One region of the Streptomyces sp. NPDC005898 genome, then DNA from elsewhere that is predicted to be linked to it. Evidence: riboswitches for the same ligand, from Rfam matches in the RefSeq annotation. Region 1 holds a riboswitch; each other region holds the start of a gene.

What was found. Region 1 has a riboswitch for thiamine pyrophosphate ahead of thiO (glycine oxidase ThiO). Riboswitches for the same ligand answer to the same signal wherever they lie in the genome.
Region 2: another riboswitch for thiamine pyrophosphate. It lies ahead of ABZ385_RS19825 (thiamine ABC transporter substrate-binding protein); the one in region 1 lies ahead of thiO (glycine oxidase ThiO).
Region 3: another riboswitch for thiamine pyrophosphate. It lies ahead of thiC (phosphomethylpyrimidine synthase ThiC); the one in region 1 lies ahead of thiO (glycine oxidase ThiO).

The regions. Positions count from the first base shown of each region.
Region 1 is NZ_JBEXWC010000007.1:154,274-159,652, forward strand. Features, by position in the region: gene ABZ385_RS12555 (FAD-dependent oxidoreductase) at 1-914, opposite strand, end outside; TPP riboswitch at 1,045-1,157, shown strand; gene thiO (glycine oxidase ThiO) at 1,155-2,375, shown strand; gene thiS (sulfur carrier protein ThiS) at 2,372-2,584, shown strand; gene ABZ385_RS12570 (thiazole synthase) at 2,592-3,395, shown strand; gene pknB (Stk1 family PASTA domain-containing Ser/Thr kinase) at 3,526-5,379, shown strand, end outside.
Region 2 is NZ_JBEXWC010000014.1:37,944-43,322, reverse strand. Features, by position in the region: gene ABZ385_RS19835 (phosphatidate cytidylyltransferase) at 1-646, shown strand, start outside; gene rlmN (23S rRNA (adenine(2503)-C(2))-methyltransferase RlmN) at 735-1,841, shown strand; TPP riboswitch at 1,897-2,013, shown strand; gene ABZ385_RS19825 (thiamine ABC transporter substrate-binding protein) at 2,092-3,171, shown strand; gene ABZ385_RS19820 (iron ABC transporter permease) at 3,147-4,847, shown strand; partial or broken gene ABZ385_RS19815 (ABC transporter ATP-binding protein) at 4,847-5,379, shown strand, end outside.
Region 3 is NZ_JBEXWC010000002.1:472,010-477,388, forward strand. Features, by position in the region: gene ABZ385_RS04900 (cupin domain-containing protein) at 1-114, shown strand, start outside; gene ABZ385_RS04905 (DUF5326 family protein) at 402-614, shown strand; gene ABZ385_RS04910 (IclR family transcriptional regulator C-terminal domain-containing protein) at 961-1,686, shown strand; gene ABZ385_RS04915 (SsgA family sporulation/cell division regulator) at 1,790-2,227, shown strand; gene ABZ385_RS04920 (YibE/F family protein) at 2,297-3,706, opposite strand; TPP riboswitch at 3,952-4,107, shown strand; gene thiC (phosphomethylpyrimidine synthase ThiC) at 4,100-5,379, shown strand, end outside.

The DNA of each region.
Region 1 (5,379 bases):
CCCTGGAGGGCGTTGTCCCAGTGGTGGACGAGCAGGCGCTCGCCGTACCTGGCGGAGGGGAAGGAGGCGCAGTCGCCGACCGCGTACACGTCGGGCGCCGAGGCGCGCAGGTGGTCGTCGGCCACGACCTCCCGGTGGGCGCCCAGCTCGATGCCGGAGCCGGCCAGCCAGCCCGTCGCGGGGCGCGCACCGATGCCGACGACGACGGCGCCGGCGGGCAGCCGGGTCCCGTCGGAGAGGAGCACCGCGCCGGGCTCGACGCGCTCCACGCGCGCGTGGGTGCGCAGAGCGGCTCCGGAGTCCGCGTACCAGCCCGCCATGCGGGCGGCGACCTCTTCCGGCAGCGCTCCGGCCAGCGGCCGCCCCGCGGCCTCGACCACGGTGACGGCGCAGCCCGCCTCGCGCGCGGCCGTCGCGAACTCCGCGCCGATCCAGCCGGCCCCCACGACCACGATGTCGTGCTGCGCGGCGAGGACCGGCCGCAGCCGCTCGGCGTCGTCCAGGGTGCGCAGCAGGTGGACGCCGGGGACGCCTTCGGTGCCCGGCAGCCGGATCGGTTCGGCGCCCGTGGCGAGGACCAGGACGTCGTAGCCGACCGGTCCTTCGGCGGTGTCCAGCACGTGGTCGGCGGGGCGCACCCCGGTGACCTCGCGGCCCAGGGTGAGGTCGATGCCGAGGGCCTCGAAGTCGATGTCGAACGCGGAGCCCTCCGCCTTGCCGAGCAGCACCGCCTTGGACAGCGGCGGCCTGTCGTAGGGCTGGTGCGGCTCCGCCCCGATGAGGGTGACCGTGCCGGCGAAACCCTGCTCGCGCAGGGCCACGGCGGTCTGCACCCCGGCCATTCCGGCGCCGACGATGACGACGCGCCGCCCGGCCTGCCCCTGCTGCCCGCTCTGCCTCTGCTGCTCGCTCACCCGATCACTGTAGGGCGGCGGGCGGGGCTGTCCTCAGAGGCCGGTAAGGAGATCTCTGACACAACGTCACCGTCCATGCCCGGACAGCTCCCCTACTGCCTCACCGGGCGACGGGCTAGGGTGGTCGGCGCAGAGCACTCGCGGGAGCCCGGACGCACCGGGCTGAGAGGGAGGCTGGACGGCCTCCGACCGTACGAACCTGATCCGGGTCATGCCGGCGAAGGGAGGGGCTGGACGCCCATGCAGCCACGTACATCGGCACACGCGCCGCCGGCGCGATCCACGGGCCCGACGGACGTCCTCGTCGTGGGGGGCGGCATCATCGGCCTGGTCACGGCCTGGCGGGCCGCGCAGCGCGGCCTCTCGGTCGCCGTCGTGGACCCCGAACCGGGCGGCGGCGCCGCGCGGGTCGCGGCCGGCATGCTGGCCGCCGTCACCGAACTGCACCACGGCGAGCAGACCCTGCTGGGGCTCAACCTCGCCTCCGCGCGCCGCTATCCGGACTTCGTCGCCGAACTGACCGAGGCGAGCGGCCGCGACGTCGGCCATCGCGCGTGCGGCACGCTCGCGGTCGCGCTCGACGCCGACGACCGGGCCCATCTGCGCGAGCTGCACGCCCTCCAGAGCCGTTCCGGCCTGGATTCGGAGTGGCTGAGCGGCCGCGAGTGCCGCCGCTTGGAGCCGATGCTGGCCCCGGGCGTGCGGGGCGGGCTGCGCGTCGACGGCGACCACCAGGTCGACCCGCGCCGGCTCGCGGCGGCGCTCCTGGTGGCCTGCGAGCGGGCGGGCGTCGCCCTGCACCGCGCGTGGGCCGAGCGGCTGTCGGTCGCGGGCGAGCGGGCCCGGGGAGTGCTCCTCGGGGACGGCACCGAGCTGCACGCGGGGCAGGTGGTGCTGGCGGCGGGCAGTCTCAGCGGGCGCCTGGCGGGCGTGCCGGACGACGTGCTGCCGCCCGTGCGGCCGGTGAAGGGGCAGGTGCTGCGGCTGAGTGTGCCGAAGCCGTACGCGCCGTTCCTGAGCCGCACCGTGCGCGCGGTCGTGCGCGGCAGCCACCTCTACCTCGTGCCGCGCGAGAACGGCGAGCTGGTCGTCGGCGCCACCAGCGAGGAACTGGGCTGGGACACCACGGTCACGGCGGGCGGCGTCTACGAACTCCTGCGGGACGCCCACGAACTCGTGCCCGGCATCACGGAGCTGCCGCTGACCGAGACCCGCGCAGGCCTGCGCCCGGCCTCCCCCGACAACGCGCCGCTGCTCGGCCCGACCCGGCTGCCCGGCCTGCTGCTGGCCACCGGGCACTACCGCAACGGCGTGCTGCTGACGCCCGTGACGGGCGACGTCATGGCGCACGCCCTGACCACCGGGGAACTGCCCGACGAGGCGCGCCCGTTCACCCCGCGGCGCTTCACCGGGCCCTCCCCCGTCCCCCCTACGCAGTCGTTCACGGAGCAACCCGCATGAGTACGAACATTTCCGTCTCCGTCAATGGGGAGGCGCGCGAAGTGGCCCCGGGCACCACGCTCGACGTCCTCGTCGCCACGCTCACCGCGGCGCCCTCCGGTGTCGCCGCCGCCCTCAACGAGACCGTCGTCCCGCGCGCGCGGTGGACCGGCACGGCACTCGTCGCCGGCGACCGCGTCGAAGTGCTCACCGCCGTCCAGGGAGGCTGATCCGACCATGGCAGACGACCCTTTCGTCCTCGGCGGGCTCACCCTCTCCTCGCGCCTGATCATGGGTACGGGCGGGGCGCCCAGCCTCGACGTCCTGGAACGGTCCCTGGTCGCGTCCGGCACCGAGCTGACCACCGTCGCGATGCGCCGCCTCGACCCGGGCGTGCAGGGCTCGGTGCTCTCCGTGCTCGACCGGCTCGGCATCCGCGTCCTGCCGAACACGGCGGGCTGCTACACCGCCGGTGAGGCCGTCCTGACCGCCCGCCTCGCGCGCGAGGCGCTCGGCACGGACCTGGTGAAGCTGGAGGTCATCGCGGACGAGCGGACGCTGCTGCCCGACCCGATCGAGCTGCTGGACGCCGCCGAGATTCTGGTCGACGACGGTTTCACGGTCCTGCCGTACACGAACGACGACCCGGTGCTCGCCCGCAAGCTCCAGGACGTGGGCTGCGCGGCGATCATGCCGCTCGGCTCGCCCATCGGCTCGGGGCTCGGCATCCGCAATCCGCACAACTTCCAGCTGATCGTGGAGCACGCGCGCGTGCCGGTGATCCTGGACGCGGGCGCGGGCACGGCGTCCGACGCCACGCTCGCGATGGAGCTGGGGTGCGCGGGCGTGATGCTCGCCTCGGCGGTGACGCGGGCGCAGGAGCCGGTCCTGATGGCGGAGGCCATGCGGCACGGCGTCGAGGCGGGGCGCCTCGCCCACCGGGCCGGGCGGATTCCCCGGCGGCACTTCGCGGAGGCGTCCTCTCCCGCGGAGGGCATGGCCAGGCTCGATCCGGAGCGGCCGGCGTTCGGGACGCCCTGAGAAGGGCGGGGCTCTGGGCGCTCACGGCTGCCCGCCGGGGGCCCGGCGCCCGTCACAGCTCGGCTGCAGTCCGGCCGCGGGCAGGACCGGCCGGGACGAGGTGTCGGTGGCGGCTCGTAGACTCCCCTGCGTGGACACGACCCTTCAGGACCCCCTCGTCGGGCAGCTGCTCGACAGCCGTTACCGGATCGAGGGGCGCATCGCGGTGGGCGGGATGGCCACGGTCTACCGGGCCGTGGACACCCGCCTCGACCGCGTGCTCGCGCTCAAGGTGATGCACCCCGCGCTGGCGGCCGACGCCTCCTTCGTGGACCGTTTCATCCGCGAGGCCAAATCGGTCGCCCGCCTCTCGCATCCGAACGTGGTGGGCGTCTTCGACCAGGGCACCGACGGGTCGTACGTCTATCTGGCGATGGAGTACATCGCGGGCTGCACCCTGCGCGACGTCCTGCGCGAGCGCGGCGCGCTCCAGCCGCGGGCCGCGCTCGACATCCTGGAGCCGGTCCTCGCCGCCCTCGGCGCCGCGCACCGCGCCGGGTTCGTGCACCGCGACATGAAGCCGGAGAACGTCCTGATAGGGGACGACGGCCGGGTCAAGGTCGCCGACTTCGGGCTCGTCCGCGCGGTGGACACCGTCACGAACACCACGGGCACCGTCCTTGGCACCGTCTCCTACCTCGCCCCCGAGCAGATCGAGCACGGCACGTCCGACACGCGTGTGGACGTGTACGCGTGCGGCGTCGTGCTCTACGAGATGCTGACCGGCGCCAAGCCGCACTCCGGGGACTCCCCCGCCCAGGTGCTCTACCAGCACCTCAACGAGGACGTGCCGCCCCCGTCGGCGGCCGTGCCCGGGCTCGCCCCCGAACTCGACGGGCTGGTGGCCCACGCCACGGCCCGCACCCCCGACGCCCGCCCGTACGACGCGGTGGCGCTCCTCGCCCGGCTCCGGGAGGCCCGGGCCGCCCTGAGCGAGGAGCAGCTCGACGCGGTGCCGCCGCAGGCGCACACGACGGAGCACGACAACGCCGAGGACCGCACCAGCGTCATCCCGCGCGCGGCCCGCTCCGGCCGGCCGCCGCTGCCCGCCGAGGGCGGCGCCGGGCAGGACCCGCTGAACCGCACGAGTGTCCTGCCGACCCCGCCGGCCGCGCCCGCCGCGCCCGTCCGGCCGGGGCGCCGCCGCCTCGATCCGCGCCGCCGCACGCTGGCGGTGGTCGCCGCGGTGCTGCTGGCCCTCGGTCTGGGCGCCGGGGTCTGGTACATCAACTCCGGGCAGTTCACGGAGGTCCCACCGGTCCTGGCGAAGACCGAGGCGCAGGCCAGGAAGCGTCTGGCGGACGCCGGTCTGGAGGTGAAGGAGGTCAAGCGCGCCTACAGCGACACGGACAAGCGCGGCACGGTCATGGACAGCGACCCCGAGGCGGGCGACCGCATCCGGCAGAACGACCAGGTGACGCTGACCGTCTCGCGCGGCCCGGAGAAGGTGAAGGTGCCGGACGTCAAGGACATCCCGCTGGCCAGGGCGAAGCAGGAGCTGAAGAACTCCGGTCTCGCCCCCGGCATGGTCACCAAGGGCTTCAGCGACAGCGTCGAGAAGGGCTCCGTGATCAGCACGGACCCGAGGGCGGGCTTCACCCGCAAGGCGGACTCGGCCGTCGCCCTGGTGGTCAGCAAGGGCCGCGCGGTCCAGGTGCCCGACGTGACGGGTGACTCCGAGGCCGACGCCACCTCGGAGCTGGAGGACGCCGGGCTCAAGGTGAAGATCGATCCGAACCGGAAGCACTCCGACGAGGACAAGGGCGCCGTCGTCGAGCAGTCCCCCGGGGCGGACAGGCAGCTCGCCGAGGGCGACACCGTCACGCTGGTCCTCTCCAAGGGCCCGCCGATGGTCGAGGTCCCGGATGTGACCGGGATGAGCGTGGACGACGCCGTGGACGCGCTGGAGGACGCGGGCTTCGACGTGGACAAGGACCGCGGTCTG
Region 2 (5,379 bases), on a different contig from region 1:
CAAGGCGCCGCTGGTGCCGCTCGCGGTCGGTGGCGCGGCGATGGTCGTCGCCGGGTACGTCCGGGGTCCCGAGGGCGCCTGGGTGGCGATGGCGCTCACCGCGCTCGCGGTACTCGTCTGGCGGATGACCGAGCCCCCCGAGGGCTATCTGAAGGACGTCACGGCGGGGGTCTTCGCGACCTTCTACGTCCCCTTCCTCGCGACGTTCGTGGCACTGATGCTCACCGCCGACGACGGGCCGCGCCGGGTGCTGACGTTCCTGCTGCTGACCGTGGTCAGCGACACGGGCGCGTACGCCATCGGCTGGCGCTTCGGCAAGCACAAGCTGGCGCCGCGCATCAGCCCCGGCAAGACCCGCGAGGGCCTGTTCGGCGCCGTCGCGTTCGCGATGGCCGCGGGCGCGCTGTGCATGGAGTTCCTGATCGACGACGGGACCTGGTGGCAGGGGCTGCTGGTCGGCCTCGCGGTCGCGGCGAGCGCCACGCTCGGCGACCTCGGCGAGTCGATGATCAAGCGGGACCTCGGCATCAAGGACATGGGCACGCTGCTGCCGGGCCACGGCGGCATCATGGACCGCCTGGACTCCCTGCTGCCGACGGCCCCGGTCGTCTGGCTCCTGCTGGTGATCTTCGTGGGGTCTGGCTGACCGTCTGACCTGCGCGGATGTGCGTATGGGGCTCGTTGTCCACAGGGCGGCGGGCCCCTTGCCACATGTCTGCGACACTGGAAGAACCATGCCTGTACCCGGAGAACTCACCTTCGTCGCGCCCCGCGGAGCCAAGAAGCCGCCGCGGCACCTCGCCGACCTCACGCCCGCCGAGCGCAAAGAAGCCGTCGCCGCCATCGGCGAGAAGCCGTTCCGCGCCAAGCAGCTCTCGCAGCACTACTTCGCGCGCTACGCCCACGACCCGGCCGAGTGGACCGACATCCCCGCCGGCGCGCGCGACAAGCTCCGGGAAGCGCTGCTGCCCGACCTGATGTCCGTGGTGCGGCACATCAGCTGCGACGACGACACCACGCGCAAGACGCTGTGGCGCCTCTTCGACGGCACGCTGGTCGAGTCGGTGCTCATGCGCTACCCCGACCGGGTGACCATGTGCATCAGCTCCCAGGCCGGGTGCGGCATGAACTGCCCGTTCTGCGCCACCGGCCAGGCCGGCCTCGACCGGAACCTGTCGACGGGCGAGATCGTGCACCAGATCGTGGACGGCATGCGCGCCCTGCGGGACGGCGAGATCCCCGGCGGGCCCGCGCGGCTGTCCAACATCGTCTTCATGGGCATGGGCGAGCCACTGGCCAACTACAACCGCGTGACGGGCGCCATCCGCCGCCTCACCGACCCCGAGCCCGACGGGCTCGGCCTCTCGCAGCGCGGCATCACGGTGTCGACGGTGGGGCTCGTGCCCGCCATCCACCGGTTCTCCGACGAGGGCTTCAAGTGCCGCCTCGCCATCTCGCTGCACGCCCCGGACGACGACCTGCGCGACACGCTCGTCCCCGTCAACACGCGGTGGAAGGTGCGGGAGGTGCTCGACGCGGGCTGGGAGTACGCCGCCAAGTCCGGCCGCCGCCTGTCCATCGAGTACGCGCTGATCCGCGACATCAACGACCAGGGGTGGCGCGGTGACCGGCTCGGCCGGCTGCTCAAGGGCAAGCCGGTCCACGTGAACCTCATCCCGCTGAACCCCACGCCGGGCTCGAAGTGGACGGCCTCGCGGCCCGAGGACGAGAAGGCGTTCGTGGAGGCCATCGCGGCCCACGGGGTGCCGGTGACCATCCGGGACACCCGCGGCCAGGAGATCGACGGGGCGTGCGGCCAGCTCGCCGCGGCCGAGAGGTAGTCTGACGGGCGTACGCCTCGCACACACGGTCGCGTACGGTCGTCATCACATCTGCATATTCCGACAGGGGAGCGCCACAGCGCTGAGAGTGCGGCACCTTGGACAGGTGGGCCGCAGACCCTCTGAACCTCGCCCAGGTCATTCTGGGTAGGAAGTTCGGGCACGACTCAAGCTGTTGCGCCCTGCCCGTGTGCCCCTGGGCCCGCGGGCAGGGCCGCGTCTCTTCCTGGACACCCAGGAGGACATCCAAGTGAGCACCAAGAAGATCACGTCCGTCGCCGTCGCGGTGGGCCTCGGGCTCGGCGCCCTCTCGGCCTGCGGCTCCGGGGACGGCTCCGACGAGGCCGACTCCAAGACCGTCACCCTCGTCAGCCACGACTCCTTCAACGTCTCCAAGGACGTACTGAAGGACTTCGAGAAGCGCTCCGGGTACCGGGTCAAGGTCCTCAAGGACGGCGACGCGGGCGCCGCCGTGAACAAGGCGATCCTCTCCAAGGACAACCCGCAGGGCGACGTCTTCTTCGGCGTCGACAACACCCTTCTGTCGCGGGCGCTCGACCACGGCCTCTTCCAGTCGTACGAGGCCAAGGGCTCGGGCGCGATCAGGCCGGAGTTCCGGGTCGACGAGGCCGAGCACCGGGTCACGCCCGTCGACAGCGGCGACATCTGCGTGAACTACGACAAGAAGTACTTCGCCGACAAGAAGCTGGCGCCGCCGAAGTCCTTCGCGGACCTGACCAGGCCCGCCTACAAGGACCTGCTGGTCACCGAGAACGCCTCGACCTCCTCGCCCGGCCTCGGCTTCCTGCTCGGCACCGCCGCCGAGTACGGCGACGACGGCTGGCAAGGCTACTGGAAGAAGCTCAAGGCCAACGGCGTCAAGGTCGTCGACGGCTGGGAGCAGGCCTACAACGAGGAGTTCTCCGGCTCCGCCGGCGGCAGGAAGGCGGGCGGCGAGCGGCCGCTCGTCGTCTCCTACGCCTCCTCGCCGCCCGTCGAGGTGCTCTACGGCAAGCCGCGGCCGAAGCACGCCCCGACCGGCGTCGCGACCGGCACGTGCTTCCGCCAGGTCGAGTACGCGGGCCTGCTCGCCAATGCCGGGAACACCAAGGGCGGCAAGGCGCTCCTGGACTTCCTCGTGGGCAAGGAGTTCCAGGAGGACATGCCGCTGAACATGTTCGTCAACCCGGTGCGCGAGGGCACGAAGCTGCCCGAGCTGTTCACCGAGCACGGCGCGCGCGTCGACAAGCCCGCGACCATGGATCCGAAGAAGATCGCCGACAACCGCGAGCCGTGGATCAAGTCGTGGACCTCGCTCGTACTGAAGTGACGAAGTCCCGCTCCCGGGCCTCCCGGGCGGGCCTCGGCCGGGGGAGCGCGACGCGGCTCGGTCTGCTGGCCGTGCCCGTCGCGTTCTTCGCGCTCTTCTTCGCCTATCCGGTCACCGCGATCGTCGCGCGCGGCCTGCGCGTCGACGGCGCCTGGCGCCTCGGGCGGATCGCGGACGTGCTGGGACAGTCCGACGTCCGGCACGTGCTGTGGTTCACCACCTGGCAGGCGCTCGCGTCGACCGCGCTCACGCTGCTGATCGCGCTCCCCGGCGCGTACGTCTTCGCGCGCTTCGACTTCCCGGGCAAGCGGACGCTGCGGGCCGTCGTGACGGTGCCGTTCGTGCTGCCGACGGTCGTCGTCGGCACCGCCTTCCTCGCGCTGATCGGGCGCGGCGGGCTCTTCGACGAGCTGTGGGGCGTACGCCTGGACACCACCGTGTGGGCGATCCTGCTCGCCCACGTGTTCTTCAACTACGCGGTCGTCGTCCGCACGGTCGGCGGGCTCTGGTCGCAGCTCGATCCGCGCCAGGAGGAGGCCGCGCGGATGCTCGGCGCCTCGCGCTGGACGGCCTGGCGGACCGTGACACTGCCCGCGCTCGGCCCGGCGGTGGCCGCCGCCGCGCTGATGGTTTTCCTCTTCACCTTCACCTCCTTCGGCGTCGTGCAGATCCTCGGCGGACCCGCGTACTCCACGCTCGAAGTGGAGATCTACCGCCAGACCGCCCAGCTCCTCGACCTGCCGACGGCCGCCGTCCTGACCCTCGTGCAGTTCGCCGCGGTCGGGCTGATCCTGGCGGTCCACGCGTGGACGGCACGGCGGCGCGAGAGCGTGCTGAAGCTGGTCGACGCCTCGGCCGCCGCGCGCCGCCCGCGCGGCGCCGGCCAGTGGACGCTGCTCGCCTCGGTCATGGCGACGATCGCCCTGCTGATCCTGCTGCCGCTCGGCGTGCTCGTCCAGCGGTCCTTCGACGGACCCGACGGCTTCGGCGTGACGTACTACGCGGAGCTGACCTCGGCGGAGGGCGGCGCCTTCCTCGTGCCGCCGATCGAGGCGATCTGGAACTCCCTCCAGTACGCGATCGTGGCCACCGCCATCGCGGTCGTCGTCGGCGGGCTCGCCGCGGCCGCGCTCACCCGGCGCGCGGGCCGCCTCGTACGCGGCTTCGACGCGCTGCTCATGCTGCCGCTCGGGGTGTCGGCGGTGACCGTCGGCTTCGGGTTCCTGATCACGCTGGACGAGCCGCCGCTCGATCTGCGGGCCACCTGGATCCTGGTGCCGCTCGCCCAGGCCCTGGTCGGCGTGCCCTTCGTCGTGCGCACCATGCTGCCCGTCCTGCGCGCGGTCGACGGGCGGCTGCGCGAGGCGGCGGCCGTCCTCGGGGCCTCGCCGCTGCGGGCCTGGCGGGAGGTGGACCTGCCGATGGTGCGGCGGGCGCTGCTGATCGCCGCCGGGTTCGCGTTCGCCGTCTCGCTCGGCGAGTTCGGGGCGACCGTGTTCATCGCGCGGCCCGACAACCCGACGCTGCCGGTCGCCGTGGCCCGGCTGCTCGGCCGCGCCGGTGACCTCAACTACGGGCAGGCGATGGCCCTGTCGACCCTTTTGATGGTGGTGTGCGCGGTGTCCCTGCTGCTCCTGGAACGCCTGCGGGCCGACCGTACCTCCGGAGAGTTCTGATGACCCTGCTGAGACTTGCCGGGGCGAGTGTCCGCTTCGGGGCGCGGGCCGCGCTCGACGCCGTGGACCTTGAGGTCGCCGAGCACGAGATCGTCTGTGTGCTCGGGCCGAGCGGCAGCGGCAAGTCGACGCTGCTGCGGGTGGTGGCGGGGCTCCAGGCGCTCGACGCCGGGCGGGTCGAGCTGGCCGGCCGCGACCAGCGCGGGGTGCCGGCACACAAGCGGGGCGTCGGCCTCATGTTCCAGGACCACCAGCTCTTCCCGCAGCGCGACGTGGCGGGCAATGTCGCCTTCGGGCTGCGGATGCGCGGCGCCTCGCGCTCCGAACAGGCCGACCGGGTCGCCGAGTTGCTCGAACTCGTCGGGCTGCCGAAGGCGCAGCGGCGCGCGGTCGCCTCGCTCTCCGGCGGCGAGCAGCAGCGGGTCGCGCTCGCGCGCGCCCTGGCCCCCCGGCCCCGGCTGCTGATGCTGGACGAGCCGCTGGGCCAGCTCGACCGGTCGCTGCGGGAGCGGCTGGTGGTGGAACTGCGCGA
Region 3 (5,379 bases), on a different contig from region 1:
ACGGCGGTCGCGCGCGGCAGCGTCGTCTACGTCCCGGCGGGCGTCGCCCACAAGTTCCACCACATCAGCGAGGACCTGCGGGTCCTGGTCGTCTTCTCCCCGCCCGAGGCCTGACCTCGAGAGGCCCGACGCCGAGGGACCCGGCGCCGAGGGACCCGGAGCCGACGGGCCCGACGCCGAGAGGACTGGTCCCGAGAGGTCTGATCCCTCTCTGAAGCCGGCCCTCTTCAGGGTCGCGACCTCGGGGTTCCCTCAGGGTCGGATCAGGGGAGGACAAGGGCTGCGCGGTCCCCGCAGAGCTCTTCGGCGCCCTAGCATCGAATGCAAGAAGTCGGGAGTCCACGGACATTCGGGAACCCGCGCCGATGCGATGTGCGCCGAGAGAGGTAAGGACGATGGCAGTGAAGGAGATTTTCGCGGGAATGCCGTGGTGGGTGAAGTGGGTGGCCGTGCCCGTCATCGCCCTGGTCGTGTTCGGCGGCGTGATAGCGACCGTTGTCGGGTTCGTCGTCGGCCTGCTCTTCAAGGCGCTGCTCTTCGTTGCCCTGGTCGGCGGACTCATCTATGTCGTACGGAAGTTCATATCCGGCTCCTCGTCCCGCACCGATTGGTGAGCCGCGCACGCTGAGCTGACTCCCACCGGGGTCGGCTGAACGCCGAGTGGTCGCCGCCAAGACGATTACCGCTGAGGGGCGACTTTTCGAAACGGTTCCCTCGGCCGGGGGAAGTTTCCCGGCAGACGGCCGTGGAGCGGTGGCCAAGGGTTAGAGTCCGAAAACCGACGCGGGGGCCGCTCCCTCGCGTACGGGCGCACTGCCCACCCGTGTTTCTCCGGGCACGGACGGCTCCCCCCACGCGCTTCGGGAGTGAACCTTGGCCGCAGTCGACACCTCCACTTCGCCGGGCGGCATCTCCACCGCACCGAACGCCACCGTCGGCACACCCACCCTCATCGGCTCGGTGCAGCGGGCGATGCGGTTGCTGGAAGCCGCCGCGTCCCATCAGTACGGGGCACCCGCCAAGCAGTTGGCCCGGGAGGCGGGCCTGGCCCTCCCCACGGCCTACCACTTGCTGCGCACGTTGACCCATGAGGGTTATCTGCGCCGGGAGAAAGGAGTGTTCGTGCTCGGCGAGGCGGTCGAGCGGCTCAGCGGCGGTGCGGCGCAGCAGAATCGTCGCGGCATGATCGGTGAGGCCCTCGCGCACTGCCGTGATGCCATCGGAGTGCCGGTGTACTTCGCCGTGTACCGGGAGGGCGAGATCGAGGTCGTCGCGGTCTCCGACACCCCGGGTAATCCGGCCGTCGAGGAGTGGGCCGACTTCCGCGAGACGGGCCATGCCCACGCCATCGGCCAGTGCCTCCTGTCCCAACTGGACGCAGAGGCGCGGCAGGACCACCTCCACCGCTATCCGGTGCGGTCGATCACGCGGTACTCGGTCCGGGACGACCGCACGTTCCTGCGTCGGCTCGATGCCATGGAGCGCATGCGTCCGGTCGTGGAGCGCCAGGAGTACGCGCTCGGGACGGTCTGTGCCGCCGTTCCGATCCTGGCGGGGAACACGGCGGCGACCCTGGCCATCTCCGTGCCCGCCACCCAGGCGGCCCGTCTGATGCCCGCCGCGGAGAGATTGCAGCGGGAGATCGGGAAGCTGCTAGGGACACTCGCCTTCTCTATCAGCATCTGAAAACTCACTCCTTGTGATCAGGTGTGTACGTTCAGCAAGATGCCAGGAGCGTCAGGAAGTGGGTTCCTGGCCACTCGAGGGCTATGTGACGGGGTAGAGCGCAATGGACGAGTCGGTTCAGGCAGAAGTCATGATGAGCTTCCTTGTTTCCGAGGAGCTGTCGTTTCGTATCCCCGTGGAGTTGCGCTATGAGACCGAAGATCCTTATGCCGTGCGGCTGACCTTCCACCTGCCCGGCGACGCCCCGGTGACCTGGGCCTTCGGGCGGGAGCTGCTGATCGACGGGGTGGTCAAGCCGTGCGGGGTGGGGGACGTGCGCATCGAACCCACCGATCCCGAGACGCTGGACGAGGCCCTGATCAGGCTTCAGGTCGGCGAGGACCAGGCGCTGTTCCGGGTGGGGATCCCACCGCTGCTCGCCTTCCTGGACCGCACGGACAAGCTGGTGCCGATCGGGCAGGAGCGAGCCCTCGCCGACTTCGAGGCGCACCTCGACGAGGCGCTCGACCGGATCCTGGCGGAGGAGCAGAACGCGGGCTGACCGCCGGCGGCCAACGGGCTAACAAGCCAACGGGTCGATACGCATGGCAGATTGGTGCATTTGCCGGCGTCAGGCCTTGCGGCGGCGTCCCTTTCCGCCTCGGGAGGAGCGTGGGGCCGGCGTACCGGTGGCCGGGGCCGGGATGAGGGGGCCGGACGAGCGGTCGGCGGAGACGACCAGGGCGGCCAGCGCGGTCGTCACCGGCACCGAGGCGACCAGGCCGATGGAGCCGATCAGGGTGCGCACGATCTCCTCGGCGACCAACTCGCTGTTGGCGACCGTGCCCACGCTGGACTGCGCGATCGAGAAGAGCAGCAGCAGGGGAAGCGCGGCACCCGCGTAGGCGAGGACGAGGGTGTTGACGACGGACGCGATGTGGTCGCGGCCGATACGGATGCCCGCGCGGTAGAGGCCGCGCCAGCCCATGGCCGGGTTGGCCTGGTGCAGTTCCCAGACCGCCGAGGTCTGGGTGACCGTCACGTCGTCGAGGACGCCGAGGGAGCCGATGATGACGCCCGCGAGCAGCAGGCCGCTCATGTCGATGGACGGGTAGAGGCCGTGGATGAGACCGGTGTTGTCGTCCGTGTTGCCGGTCAGCGCGGCCCAGCCGATGAACAGGGAGCCCAACAGGCCGATCAGGAGGAGCGAGATGAGCGTACCGAGCACCGCGACGGACGTACGGGCCGTGAGCCCGTGGCAGAGATAGAGCGCGACCAGCATGATGGCGCTCGCCCCGATCACGGCCACGACCAGCGGGTTCGAGCCCTGGAGGATGGCCGGCAGGATGAAGAAGGTGAGGACCAGGAAGCTGACGGCGAGTGCGACCAGGGCCATCGCGCCGCGCAACCGGCCGACCACGACGACCGCCAGCGCGAAGATGCCGGCGAGCAGCGCCATGGGCATCTTGCGGTTCACATCGGTGACCGAGTACTGGAGCCCCTCGGGCGCCTTGGGCTCGTAGGCGACCACCACCTCTTGGCCCTGGTGCAGTTGGCGGGCCGAGTCCGGCTGGATGATCTCGGTGAACGTGCGGCCCTTGTCCTTGCCGGCGGAGACCTCGATCAGCGCCTTCTTGCAGGTGCCGCTCGCACGGGACTGGGCGGACTGGCCCTCGGCGGTGGAGGTGTCGCCGTTGGGCGGGGTCTGCGAGGGGTTGAGGTCCTTGCAGGGCAGCTCCCGCACCTTGGTGACCTTCGCCGACTGCGTCTGCCGGTCGAAGCCGACTCCCGTCCGCTCGTGCGAGGGCGTACCACCCGGCCAGAGCACGACGAGCCCGACGACGACCGCGGCGGCGAAGGGAATCAGCACCGCGGCGATGACCTTGCGCAGATGCTGGGAGACGGGCGCGGCCGGGCCGTGGCTGTGCGAGTGCCCGCCGTGCCCGTGCCCGCCGCCGTGCCCATGCCCTCCGTGCCCGCCGCCGTGCCCGTGCCCGCCGTCGTGCCCGCCGTGCCCCTTGCCCGGCTCGCCGCCCTGCACGTGCCCGGGTGTGGGCGCGGGTCCGGGCACCGGTTCGCGCCCAAGGGCGTGCCCGGGCCCGTGTGCCGACCCGTGACCTTGGCCGCGTGCGTGCCCGGGGCCGGGGCCGGGGTCCGGCGGGCCCGAGTGGGGCGGTCGGGAGTGGGGAGGCGGCGGCGGGGGTGTGGTGGTCACGGCCCGATCATCGCAAGAACGGAGGGGGCCCTCTGTTCAGCGCGGCCGACATGACGCTAGCGTGGAGCCACCTTTGCAATCGCGGGAGCTCGGAGCACCGGGCTGAGAGGGCGCTGACCTCCGTACGAAGCGGCACGAGATGTGCACGAGCCGTACGGGATCCGCTGCGTCGACCGCCGAACCTGTTACCGGGTAATGCCGGCGTAGGGAGTAGGTCTCATGACCACATCGGACGCACGCACGCCTGCCTCGACGCGGGACCAGAGTCAGGACCAGGCCCAGGACAAGGGCCAGGACCAGGTCTGGAACCAGCGCGACGAGGCCGGGAAGTCCATCGGCTGGCACAAGGCGTACGTCGAGGGCTCGCGCCCCGACCTGCGGGTGCCGGTCCGCCAGGTGCACCTCACCAACGGCAAGGCCGTCACGTTGTACGACACGTCGGGGCCGTACACCGACCCGTCGGCCGAGACCGACGTCCGTCGCGGGCTGCCCCCGCTGCGGGAGAACTGGATCATCGCCCGCGGCGACACCGAGGAGTACGTGGGCCGTCCGCTCCGCCCCGAGGACGACGGCATCAAGCACACCTCGCCCCGCGGCGGGCTGCGGAACCTCGACGCGGTCTTCCCCGGCCGCCCCCGCCAGCCGCGTCGCGGCCGCCCGGGTCAGGCGGTGACGCAGCTCGCGTACGCCCGGCGCGGGGAGATCACGCCCGAGATGGAGTTCATCGGGATCCGCGAGAACATGGACCCCGAGATCGTGCGGGAGGAGGTCGCGGCGGGCCGTGCCGTGATCCCGGCCAACGTCAACCACCCGGAGATCGAGCCGATGATCATCGGCAAGAAGTTCCTGGTGAAGGTGAACGCCAACATCGGCAACTCCGCGGTCACCTCCTCCATCGAGGAGGAGGTGGACAAGATGACCTGGGCGACCCAGTGGGGCGCCGACACGGTCATGGACCTCTCCACCGGCCGCAACATCCACACCACCCGCGAGTGGGTGCTGCGCAACTCCCCCGTGCCCATCGGCACCGTGCCGCTCTACCAGGCCCTGGAGAAGGTCGACGGCAAGGCCGAGGAGCTGACCTGGGAGATCTACAAGGACACGGTCATCGAACAGGCCGAGCAGGGCGTGGACTACATGACGGTGCACGCGGGCGTGCGCCTGCCGTATGTGCCGCTGACCGCGCGCCGCAAGACCGGCATCGTCTCGCGCGGCGGTTCGATCATGGCCGCCTGGTGCCTCGCGCACCACAAGGAGAGCTTCCTCTACGAGCACTTCGAGGAGCTGTGCGAGATCCTCGCCGCGTACGACGTGACGTACTCGCTCGGCGACGGTCTGCGGCCCGGTTCCATCGCGGACGCCAATGACGAGGCGCAGTTCGCGGAGCTGCGCACGCTCGGCGAACTCAACACGATCGCCAAGCGGCACAACGTGCAGACGATGATCGAGGGCCCCGGGCACGTCCCGATGCACAAGATCAAGGAGAACATCGACCTCCA